2 regions of the Marinobacter halotolerans genome follow, and region 2 is predicted to be linked to the other one. Evidence: predicted binding sites of a transcription regulator. Region 2 holds the regulator's gene; the other holds the start of a gene.

The links. The regulator FliA, encoded in region 2, starts transcription of late flagellar genes. The targets are predictions, from matches to a motif close to CTAAAGTTTNNNNNNNNNNNGCCGNTAA.
Region 1: FPL19_RS09180 (methyl-accepting chemotaxis protein) is a predicted target of FliA. The motif match lies at 3,174-3,201, and genes of this name have one in related genera.

Annotation. Positions count from the first base shown of each region.
Region 1 covers NZ_VMHP01000001.1:1,990,156-1,995,621, forward strand. The annotation lists gene FPL19_RS09155 (Nmad3 family putative nucleotide modification protein) at 1-18, shown strand, start outside; gene FPL19_RS09160 (NAD-dependent epimerase/dehydratase family protein) at 15-695, shown strand; gene FPL19_RS09165 (CLCA_X family protein) at 659-1,420, opposite strand; gene FPL19_RS09170 (acyl-CoA thioesterase) at 1,483-1,908, opposite strand; gene FPL19_RS09175 (zinc-dependent alcohol dehydrogenase family protein) at 1,924-3,060, opposite strand; gene FPL19_RS09180 (methyl-accepting chemotaxis protein) at 3,256-4,809, shown strand; gene FPL19_RS09185 (prepilin-type N-terminal cleavage/methylation domain-containing protein) at 4,825-5,331, opposite strand; gene FPL19_RS09190 (SDR family oxidoreductase) at 5,342-5,466, opposite strand, start outside.
Region 2 covers NZ_VMHP01000002.1:430,681-436,146, forward strand. The annotation lists gene flhA (flagellar biosynthesis protein FlhA) at 1-1,453, shown strand, start outside; gene flhF (flagellar biosynthesis protein FlhF) at 1,514-2,845, shown strand; gene FPL19_RS12310 (MinD/ParA family protein) at 2,922-3,734, shown strand; gene FPL19_RS12315 (RNA polymerase sigma factor FliA) at 3,765-4,499, shown strand; gene cheY (chemotaxis response regulator CheY) at 4,598-4,981, shown strand; gene FPL19_RS12325 (protein phosphatase CheZ) at 5,001-5,466, shown strand, end outside.

The DNA of each region.
Region 1 (5,466 bases), on a different contig from region 2:
CAGGGAGTGGACCAATGAAAGTGCTGTTACTGGGTGCCACCGGCCTGACCGGCGGCATGGTAATGGATAAATTACTGGCTTGTGAGCAGGTCTCCTGCGTGGTGGCGCCGGTTCGCCGGGAAACCGGTATCAGCCATCCAAAGCTGGCAGAGGCACTGGTGGATTTTGATCATCTGGAGCAACACCAGGACCTGTTCGCGGTAGACGCCATTATCTGTTGCCTGGGTTCGACCATCAAAAAGGCCGGTTCTCGGGAGCGATTCCGCCAGATTGACGGTGGTATTCCGCTGAAAGCGGCGGAGCTGGGCCGGCAGCAGGGGGTCAACGCTTTTCTGTTGATGTCCGCCGTGGGGGCATCTTCGTCATCGCCGGTTTTCTACAACCGCGTGAAAGGCGAGCTGGAAGACGCGCTGAAAACGCTGAATTACCCCCGGCTGTCCATCTATCAGCCTGGGCTGCTAATGACTGAAAGGGCCGAGCAGCGGCTGGCCGAAAATCTTGGGATCAAGGCCATGCCCGCGGTCAACTGCCTGCTGCAAGGACCCTTAAAGCGGTATCGGGGTATTGATGCGGCGCACGTGGCCAGTGCCATGGTTAATGAAGTGATGCTACTGGCCGAGCAGGGCGCTGCCGCGCCGGGCGGCGTTTTCTATCATCATTACGATGACATGGTGGCGTCCGCCAGTTCCCGGTAAAGCGCGCCGCCCAGTGCCTGAAAATAACGCCGGAACGCTTCGTTGATACCTGAACGCTGCTCGCCCTGGGGATAGAGCCCGGCCCTGGCTTCGTCTGACTGTCGGCTGCCGCGAACCAGGAAATGACTCATGGGGCGGGCGTCTTCCACGAAGGCTTCGAAGGCGCGGGCGCACATCTCCTCCGGCCGGGCGTAATAAAGCACGCCCATGCTTTGATCCGCCTGGCGGGACTGGCGGAAAAGCTCGCTGGGTTCGGTGCCATTCTGGTTCAGCATCACCGCCTTGAAGCAATCAGCCAACAGACCATTCAGTGGGTGGGGTTTCAGCGGCGTGCTTTCCAGCCAGCCGGTGGAGGCGAACAGTCCTTTGCCGGATTTCTGGAACATGCGGCTGCCCATGTAATGGTCAAAGGCGTGGAACCATTCATGGGCGAGGCTTCCCGCCCCGGCGTTTTTGGCCAGCGCGAGCTGCCGGGTGCCAGGCAGGTAATGGGCCGACACGCCCGGCCGACCACCGATACCGTATTGCAACCCCAGGGTCTGGCGCAGGGAGATCAGGTGTTCCGGGCCACCCAGTACGTCCATCAGGTCGTTCAGGGCCTGCTGGAAACGGATGGCGGCGCGGTCTTTCTCGGGCTCGGATACCCATCGTCCGATTTCAATGCTGCGAAATTCAAAGCGCCGTCTTATGGTGGCGAAATTCGCAGGTTGGCTCTCTGGTCTCATGGCGTGACACCGGTGAGTGACTGTTGCCACAAAGCGTAGAATATAGCTGTACAAATGTACAGTTATCCTGGCTGAGAATGAATGCCTTCAAGCGCCTTACGGATTGGGCCGGGAATGGGTACTGACACATTGTTGGCCCGGTCTACGAATACGTGAACCATCTCCCCTATCGCGGCAGCATCGTTCTCGCCTTCCCGGAAAATCGCCACCTGGTAGGTGACCGACTTCGAGCCGATTCTGCAGACCTTCAGGCCGGCATCCAGCGCCTCGGGATAGGCCACCGGCTTTTTGAACTGGCAGCTTGAGCTGACCATAAACCCAACAGCGGGGGCGTGGTGAATATCCAGACCGCCTTCGTCGATCAGGTAGCGATTAATCACCGAATCAAAATAGGAATAGTAGGTCACGTTATTCACGTGACCGTAGATATCGTTGTCCATCCAGCGGGTGGTGATGGGGTAAAAAACAGAGAAATCAGATCGTTCCATGGATAAAAACCGGGTCTATTTGCTGTCGAAAAGAATAACCTGACGAATGGCCTTGCCGTCGGCCAGACGTTCAAAGCCTTCGTTGATCTGGTCCAGCGTGAGCGTGTCGCTCAACAGTTTGTCCACCGGCAATCGCCCCTGCCGGAACAGACTGACATAACGGGCTACATCGCGTACCGGTACACAGCTGCCCACGTAACTGCCTTTCAGTGTTCGCTCTTCCGCCACCAGGCTGACCTGCTGGATCGACACCTTGCGGTCCGGGTGGGCAAGCCCACCCGTTACGGTCATTCCTCCGCGCCGGGTGATCTGATACGCCAGTTCCAGGGCTTTCTCCGAACCGGCCATTTCGATGGCGCAATCCACCCCACCGCCAGTCAGCGCACGGATCTGGTCCTTGCAATCGGGATCGGACGGGTTGAATCCCACGCTGGCACCCAGAGCCTTGGCGGTCGCGAGCTTACCATCGTCCAGATCCACGGCGATGACTTCACTGGCGCCAGCGACCAACGCACCCAGCACGCTGTTAAGCCCTACACCGCCCAGCCCGATCACGGCAACGGTTTGCCCGGGGCGGATGTTAGCGGAATTGATGGCGGCACCAACGCCGGTCAGCACCGCGCAGCCAAATAGCGCTGCGTGTTCAAAGGGCAGTGACTTGTCGATTTTGACCAGTGAATCCCGGGATACCACGGCGTGGTCGGCAAAGGCGGACACGCCCAGGTGATGGTTGATGGGCGTGCCGTCGGAACGGTGCAGTCGGTATCCCCCTTCGATCAGGGTGCCGGCGTTGTTGGCCACCGCCGCCGGTTCACACAATGCCGGCCGGCCTTCGGCGCAGGGAGCGCAGTGGCCACAGCTGGGCACAAACACGGTGACCACATGATCGCCCGGCGCCAGATCGTGGACGCCCGCGCCAACGGTTTTGACCACACCCGCCGCCTCATGGCCCAGGGCCATGGGCACCGGCCGGGGGCGGTTGCCGTCAATGACTGAAAGATCGGAATGGCACAGCCCCGCAGCTTTGATCTGCACCAGCACCTCGCGATCACCTGGCGGCTCCAGGTCGAGTGTCTCGATTGAGAGAGGGCGGGTGTCTGTGTAAGGGCGCTCGGCGCCGATGGTTTGCAGAACGGCTGCGCGGATTTTCATAGGGGTATTCCCTGCTGTGTTGTTGTATGAGTTTTAGACAAAGTACCGCACTTTTTGCAGCGAGGGGAAGGTAACTCATGGGCCAGTTCGGATACGAAAAATGACAAATAAAGTTAAAAGCTTTCGTCTCTCGGCCGATGATAAGAGTACTTGCTGAATCGAATAATAAGATTGTTCATATAAAGGATTTGTTCAATGCGTAAAAACCTTCCCGTAACAGATGTAGAGCTGAAGTTCCCTGAATCCCAGAAATTGATCTCATCGACTGATCTGAAAGGCAAGATTCAACACTGTAACGACGACTTCGTTGCAGTAAGCGGCTTTACCCGGGAAGAGCTGATCGGGCAGCCACATAACATTATTCGTCATCCGGACATGCCGCCGGAAGCCTATGAAAAGATGTGGTCTTATCTTAAGTCCGGGCGACCGTGGATGGGCCTGGTCAAGAACCGACGCAAAAACGGCGATTTTTACTGGGTCAGCGCTTATGTCACTCCGGTTACAGAGAACGGCAGTGTGGTGGGCTATGAATCGGTAAGGTCCTGTCCGAACCGCGAGGATGTGGAGCGGGCCGAAAAGCTCTACGCAAAGATCCGTAGCGGTAAAAGCGGCTTGCCTTTCTGGAAAAGGCTGAGCCCCAGTGTTATTTTTCTGGCGGCTGTATTCAGCGCCGTGGCCCTGCTTTTCTATTCTGACTATCGGCTCGCGTCGGAGCTTGTGTTATCGGTGGGAGTGGTCGCCTATGCAATCTGGATGAACCTGTCCAAGCGGCAGCTTCTGCGTTCGGTAACGGCATTAATGGAAAAGTCTTTTACCGACGACCTGGCGGCTCTGAGCTATACCGATGACGATTTGCCGTTGGGGCGAATCAAGGTGGCTGTCCGCGCCCAGCAGGCCCACCTGGATGCGGTGCTGACCCGCCTTGAGGATTCCGCAAACAAGGCCAAGACCGGTGCGATGCACGGGCTCGAAGTGATGTACGAGGCCCAGCAGACGCTCCGCAAACAGCAGGGTGAAACCGAGCAGGTCGCCGCTGCTGTTCACGAGATGTCCCAGACGATTGCGGAGGTTTCCTCCAACGTCCAGGAAACCGCATCGAAGGCGGACGGTGCACGCGAATTCGCGACCCAGGGTTCGACAGTGGTGGCTGCTACCCGTGGCGCGATCGAGAATCTGAAGTCTACGGTGCACAGCATCAGTGAGTCGGTTCAGGAGCTGGCGTCGGAAACCGGCAAGATTGCGGGTGCCGCCAAGATCATTGAAGAAATCGCCGAACAGACCAACCTGCTGGCTCTGAATGCGGCTATCGAAGCCGCGCGCGCCGGTGAACACGGCCGCGGATTTGCGGTGGTGGCCGATGAAGTGCGCAACCTTGCCCGCCGGACCCAGGATTCCACCAAAGAAATCCACGGCATTATCGATACCCTGCAGTCCCGTGCCTCCAACTCGGTGAAGATTGCGAAAGAGGGCAATACGGCGGCGGACAGTGGTCTGGAGAAAATGCTGGAAGCCGAAAGAACCCTCAGCGAAATCGCCGAGTCGGTCAACGTCATCGCCGAAATGGCAACACAGATGGCCGCCTCCGTGGAAGAGCAGGCCCAGGTGGCGGATCAGATCAACGAACAGGTTGAGCAGATCTCAACCCTGGCCTCGGAAAATCTGGCCAAGGGTGAAGAGTCCACGGAAAGCTCGAAACAGATGGACCGCATCGCCAGCGATCTGCATGAGCTGGTTGTGCGATTCAAATAGGGAAGAACCGGGTTTTTAACAGCCTGAGGTGACCTTGGTTACTGTGCATTCAGGGTCACCGAAAGAGTCATACTCGACATAGCAGGTATTGAGGTCATAACCGACTCTGGTGTACCGGTTATCAACCTGGCTCAGCAAGGTCTGGTCGTTCTCATCTATCGAGAGATAATCCAGCATTGTCAGTGCGTCTGCACTCTCTGCCCGGCTTTCAGGGCAGAGGTTGCGCCAGTCCACTTCTGAACGGCCCGCTTCTGTTTCGATAATGAGACCGGTTTGTGCGTTGCCGCCAGATGGGTTGGCAGCGGCGGGAGACAGGCCCTGCGCCCGGGCCTTGGCTTTGACAATGCCAATGGTGCTTCTCATGGTACCTTCCACACCGTCCAGCGCAGCCAGGCGAGCGCTGGATGACAGATCCGCAAAGCGGGGCAGGGCAAAGGCGGCAAGAACCCCCAGAATAACGATCACCAGCACCAGCTCGATCAGCGTAAAACCATCTGGCCGTGAGGCCGGAATACTGCTCATCTGTTGCCTCTCACATCGCCCGCGCAAATAGCCCGAAAGGCATGGCTTTCAGTACGCGGCTAAGAGGCGTCCAGGGCCACCAGGGCACGTACGCGCAGCGCTTTTCCGACTCGATGGCTTTAACCAGGGCTTTTA
Region 2 (5,466 bases):
CTACGCGCTGCTGACCATTGGTGATGGTCTGGCGGCGCAGATCCCCTCACTGTTGCTGGCCACCTCTGCGGCGATCATGGTGACCCGCGTTACCTCCAGCCAGGATATGGGTGGGCAGATTCTGCAGCAGATGTTTGACGCACCCAAGGCCATTGGCATTGCGGCCTTCATCCTGATTATTCTGGGTCTGATTCCGGGCATGCCCCATGTGGCGTTTCTGGGGCTGGGTAGCATCGCGGCGGTGATTGCCTGGTACATCTGGAAGAAGGACCGGCAGACTGTCGAAGAGGAAACCGTGGTTCCCGCCCGCAGTGGCGGCGCCCGCCCCGCCGGACGGGATATTTCCGCCGACGATCAGGGCCAGGCCGGCCAGTTGCCCGCTCCGGGTGAAACCCGCGAGCTGGGCTGGGACGATGTGTCCACAGTGGACATCGTGGGTCTGGAAGTGGGCTACCGATTGATTCCTCTGGTGGATAAGTCCCAGGGCGGACAACTGCTGAGCCGCATCAAGGGCGTGCGCAAGAAGCTGTCCCAGGATCTGGGCTTCCTGATGCCCTCGGTCCATATTCGCGACAACCTCGACCTGATGCCCAACGTCTACCGCATTACGCTGATGGGCGTGACTATCGCCGAAGCCGAAATTCACCCGGACCGGGAGTTGGCCATCGATCCCGGGCAGGTGTTCGGGAAAATAGAGGGCATCGAAGGAAAGGACCCGGCCTTTGGTCTGGATGCCAGCTGGATAGAGCCGGATAAAAAGGATCAGGCCCAGACCCTGGGTTACACCGTTGTGGATGCCAGCACCGTGGTGGCCACCCATCTCAACCAGATTCTGCAGAAGCACGCCCATGAGCTGCTGGGGCACGAGGAAGTGCAGAAATGGCTCGACCAGCTGGAGAAAATCTCGCCCAAGCTGGCCGAGGAGCTGGTGCCCACCGCCGTGTCTATCAGCGTCCTGCTGAAGGTGCTTCAGAACCTGCTGAAGGAAGAAGTGCCGATAAGGGATATGCGTTCGATTGCTGAAGCCATCGTCAATGTGCATCCCCGCAGCCAGGACCCTAAAGTTTTGACCACCATGGCTCGCCAGGCACTGCGCCGGATGATCATCCAGAGCATTTGCGGCAACGAAAGCGAGATTCCGGTGATTACCCTGGATCCGGATCTGGAACAGTTATTGCTCAAGAGCGTTCAGCAGAGTCAACAATCCGGCGGTCAGGATGATATCGGGCTGGTGTTGGAGCCCAATATGGTCGAGAAGCTGCAACGATCTCTCAGAGAAAGCGTTCAGCGGCAGGAGATGCTGGGCAAGCCCGCTATCCTGCTGGTTTCCGGCCCTCTCAGGCCGGTTCTGGCACGGTTTGCCAGCTACGGTGTCGAGCGCCTGCATGTCCTGTCCTATCAGGAAGTGCCGGATAACAAGCAGATAACAATTGTGGCGTCCGTCGGCCAGTAATGACGACGGTTCACGTAGCGGCCGGCTAGAAACATCGGAGGCCCTGGAGGAAGGTTCATCATGAAAGTAAAACGGTTTTTTGCCCAGAGCATGTCGGAGGCGCTTCGCCAGGTCCGTGACCAGATGGGGGAAGACGCGGTGATTCTCTCCAACCGAAGGGTGGATGGCGGCGTCGAAATCGTCACTGCCCTGGACTACGACGAAAATATGGCGCGTCAACGCCTTGGCGATGCGGCCAAAGATGCCACCAATGGGTCACGTCTGGCCGAGTTGCAGGCAGAACAGCACCGTAAACTGGAAGCCGAGCTGAACCGATCCCGTGATCGCATCCGCGAAGTCCGCGACGGCCAGTCGGAGCAGGGCAGAGCAGAAAAGCAGAAGCCGGCACCCACCGATGAATTCGCCAGGGCTTACCCCGAATCGAATGCTGACTCCGGCAGTGACTTCGCTGATGACCGCTACTCAGGCGAGCTGGCCCAGATGCGCGCCGAAATTAGCTCGCTCAGGGATATGATGAGTGCCCAGCGCCAGGGGCAGGGTGACAGCGCCCGTCGTAATGGCAGCAGGCCGGACGCCGCCGCAGAAAAACCCGCTATCAGCGCGGTTCAGCAGCGTCTTTCCGAACGGCTTCAGGAATTTGGTCTGGCGGCTGAACTGTCGGGCAGTCTGGCCCGGCGTCACCGTGAAGGCAGACTGGAAGACGGCTGGAAACAGAGCCTGAAACTTCTGGCGGCCGGCCTGAAAACGTCCCGCGGCGAGTGGGCCAGCGAAGGGGGTGTTTACGCGCTGGTCGGCCCTACTGGCTCTGGCAAGACCACCACCATCGGTAAGCTTGCTGCCCACTATGTGCTGCGCCATGGCCCCGAATCGCTGGCGCTGGTGACCACTGATCGCTACCGGGTGGCGGCCCATGAACAGCTTTTTGTATTTGGCCGCATCCTTAATGTACCGGTGCGGGTGGTTGATGAACGCCATTCACTGGATGATATTCTGGACGAGCTGTCGGACCGGCACCTGGTTCTGATTGATACCGCAGGACTGACCAGCTCGGACAAAGGCTACGAGGAACAGCTCAATGAACTGGCTCGCAGTCACCACCAGATCAAGACCCATCTGGTTGCATCGGCCACCAGTCAGCCGCGGATTATGAAATCGGTCTGGCATTGCTATAAGATGGCAAATCTTGCAGGTTGCGTGGTGACCAAAACCGATGAGGCGCTTACTCTGGGAGAGGCTCTGGGATTCGTCATGGAGACTGGTCTGCCCGTGGCGTACTACACTGACGGACAGAAAATCCCGGAAGACCTTCACCATGCACAGGCGGTTCCCCTGGTGCGCATGGCCGTGGAAAGGCTGAAGAAACTTCAGCAGCAGGCCCCGGTCGCAGTTTAGGAACAGCGATACGCAAACAGTATTCTAATTACAAAACAGTGACCTCGCTTTTCAGAGGCAAGAGACCAGAGTCAGTATGAGCAGACCACACCCGGTTCAGGTAATTGCGGTAACAGGCGGCAAAGGGGGCGTTGGCAAAAGCAACGTATCAGTCAACCTGGGTATTGCGCTGTCCCAGATGGGGCGGCGGGTGGTGCTGCTGGACGCGGACCTGGGTCTTGCCAACATTGATGTCCTGCTCGGTATTACCGCCAACCGCAATATCCAGGACGTTATTTCCGGTGAGTGCGATCTGCGCGACGTTCTGGTCAACGGCCCCGGCGGCATCAAGATCGTGCCGGCTTCGTCCGGTACCCAGCGAATGACCCAGCTGTCCACCCTTGAACACGCAGGGCTGATCAATGCCTTCAGTGAGCTTGGTGACCAGATTGATGTGTTGATTGTCGACACCGCCGCCGGCATTTCCGAATCCGTTGTGAGCTTCCTTCGAGCCTCCCAGGAGCTGCTGCTGGTGGTCTGTGACGAACCCACCTCGATTACCGATGCTTACGCACTCATCAAGCTGATGAACCGCGATTACGGCACCAACCGTTTCCGAATTCTGGCCAATCAGGTTCGCAACGAACAGGAAGGGCGCCACCTGTTCGAGAAACTGACCCGCGTGACCGAGCGGTTCCTTGATGTAGCGCTACAATATGTTGGTATGGTGCCCTATGACGAAGCGGTCAAGAAAGCCGTCCAGCGGCAAAAAGCGGTTCTGGATGCCTACCCCCGGGCCAAGGCATCACTGGCGATCAAGGCGCTTGCCGAGAAGGTTGACCACTGGCCGCTACCGTCCTCCCCGAGAGGCCATCTGGAATTCTTTGTGGAGCGGCTCGTCGAAGTCTGATTTTGGTCCTGTCACCGAGTAACTGGATACATGACATTGGCGAAAGAACTTGGAATCTACAAGAGAACCGGAAACGGCGGCCCTTCAGCGCTTGTTGAGGAGCACGCACCTCTGGTCAAGAAAATTGCCCTTCACCTGATGGCCCGTCTGCCTCCCTCGGTTCAACTGGAAGATCTGATGCAGGCCGGCATGATGGGTCTGCTGGAAGCCTCCCAGCGATATACGTCTACCAAGGGCGCCACCTTTGAGACCTACGCCGGCATTCGCATCCGTGGTGCCATGGTGGACGAGATCCGCAAAGGCGACTGGGTTCCCCGTTCGGTCCACCGTAATGCCCGCCGTATTTCCAGTGCCATCAAGGTTGTCGAGGACCGTCTAGGTCGCGAAGCCCAGGACTGGGAAGTGGCGGAAGAGATGGGGCTTGATATTAATGACTATTACGCCGGGCTGAGTGATGCCAACAGCGGACGACTTTTTAGTCTTGATGAGCTCAATGAATCCGGCGACCTGCCGATAGACGAACAGAACGTGGGCGATAACCCGCTTGAAGGTCTGGCTTCGGCGAAATTCAAATCCAGCCTGGCGGGCGCGATTGATGATCTGCCTGAACGCGAGAAACTGGTGTTGAGCCTGTATTACCAGGAAGAGCTCAACCTTAAAGAAATTGGTGCGGTACTCGGTGTAAGCGAAAGCCGCGTCAGCCAGATCCACAGCCAGGCGGCGTTACGCTTGCGCGGGCGGCTCGCAGACTGGCATCAGAAATAATGCTTTACATAAAGTAGCGGCTTTCATAAACCGTGGCCTGCTAGACTGTCGGCCAACCGCCGAATATGAATTCCGGGCATTGCTAACTGGAGGTCCCATTGGACAAAAACATGAAAATCCTGATCGTGGATGATTTCTCAACCATGCGACGGATCATCAAAAATCTGCTGAGAGATCTCGGTTTTAGTAACACCGATGAGGCAGATGATGGCAACACAGCTCTGCCGATGCTTCGAAGCGGCAAGTATGACTTTCTGGTGACGGACTGGAACATGCCCGGCATGTCAGGGCTGGACCTTCTTAAAGAGGTCCGGGCTGATGATGACCTGAAGACTCTGCCCGTGTTGATGGTAACTGCGGAAGCCAAGCGTGATCAGATCGTGGCGGCGGCGCAGGCCGGTGTGAATGGTTACGTGGTAAAACCGTTCACCGCAGCCGTTCTGAAGGAAAAGATCGAGAAGATCTTCGAACGGATCCAGTAACCAGAGGTCGGATGGCTCTATGAGCAAGCAAGAGACGGACGGTCAGGGGCTGGAGCCGGAGGCCAAGGCAAAACTTCAAAGCCAGGCTGAACAACTGCTCGAACAGGTAAACGCAGGTGATTATACCGCCGCCATGACGGTGATTAACGATCTGACCGAGGTTAGGGATCAGAGCCTTTACCGCGAAGTGGGCCGGCTGACCCGGAGCCTGCACGAGGCCATACGGAATTTCCAGATTGACCCGCGCAATGCCGAGCAGTCTGAGGCGCTGTCCAAAATGACTGACGCGTCTGACCGGCTTGAATACGTGGTGCAGATGACCAGCAAAGCGGCGAATCGCACCATGGACCTGGTGGAAGATGCGATGCCCAGGGCCAGTGCCATGCGCGATGAGGCGGCGGAATTACGGGATGAGTGGCAGCGATTGCGCCGCCGGGAAATGAAGCCGGCGGAATTCCGGGCCCTGTACAAACGGATCGACAGTT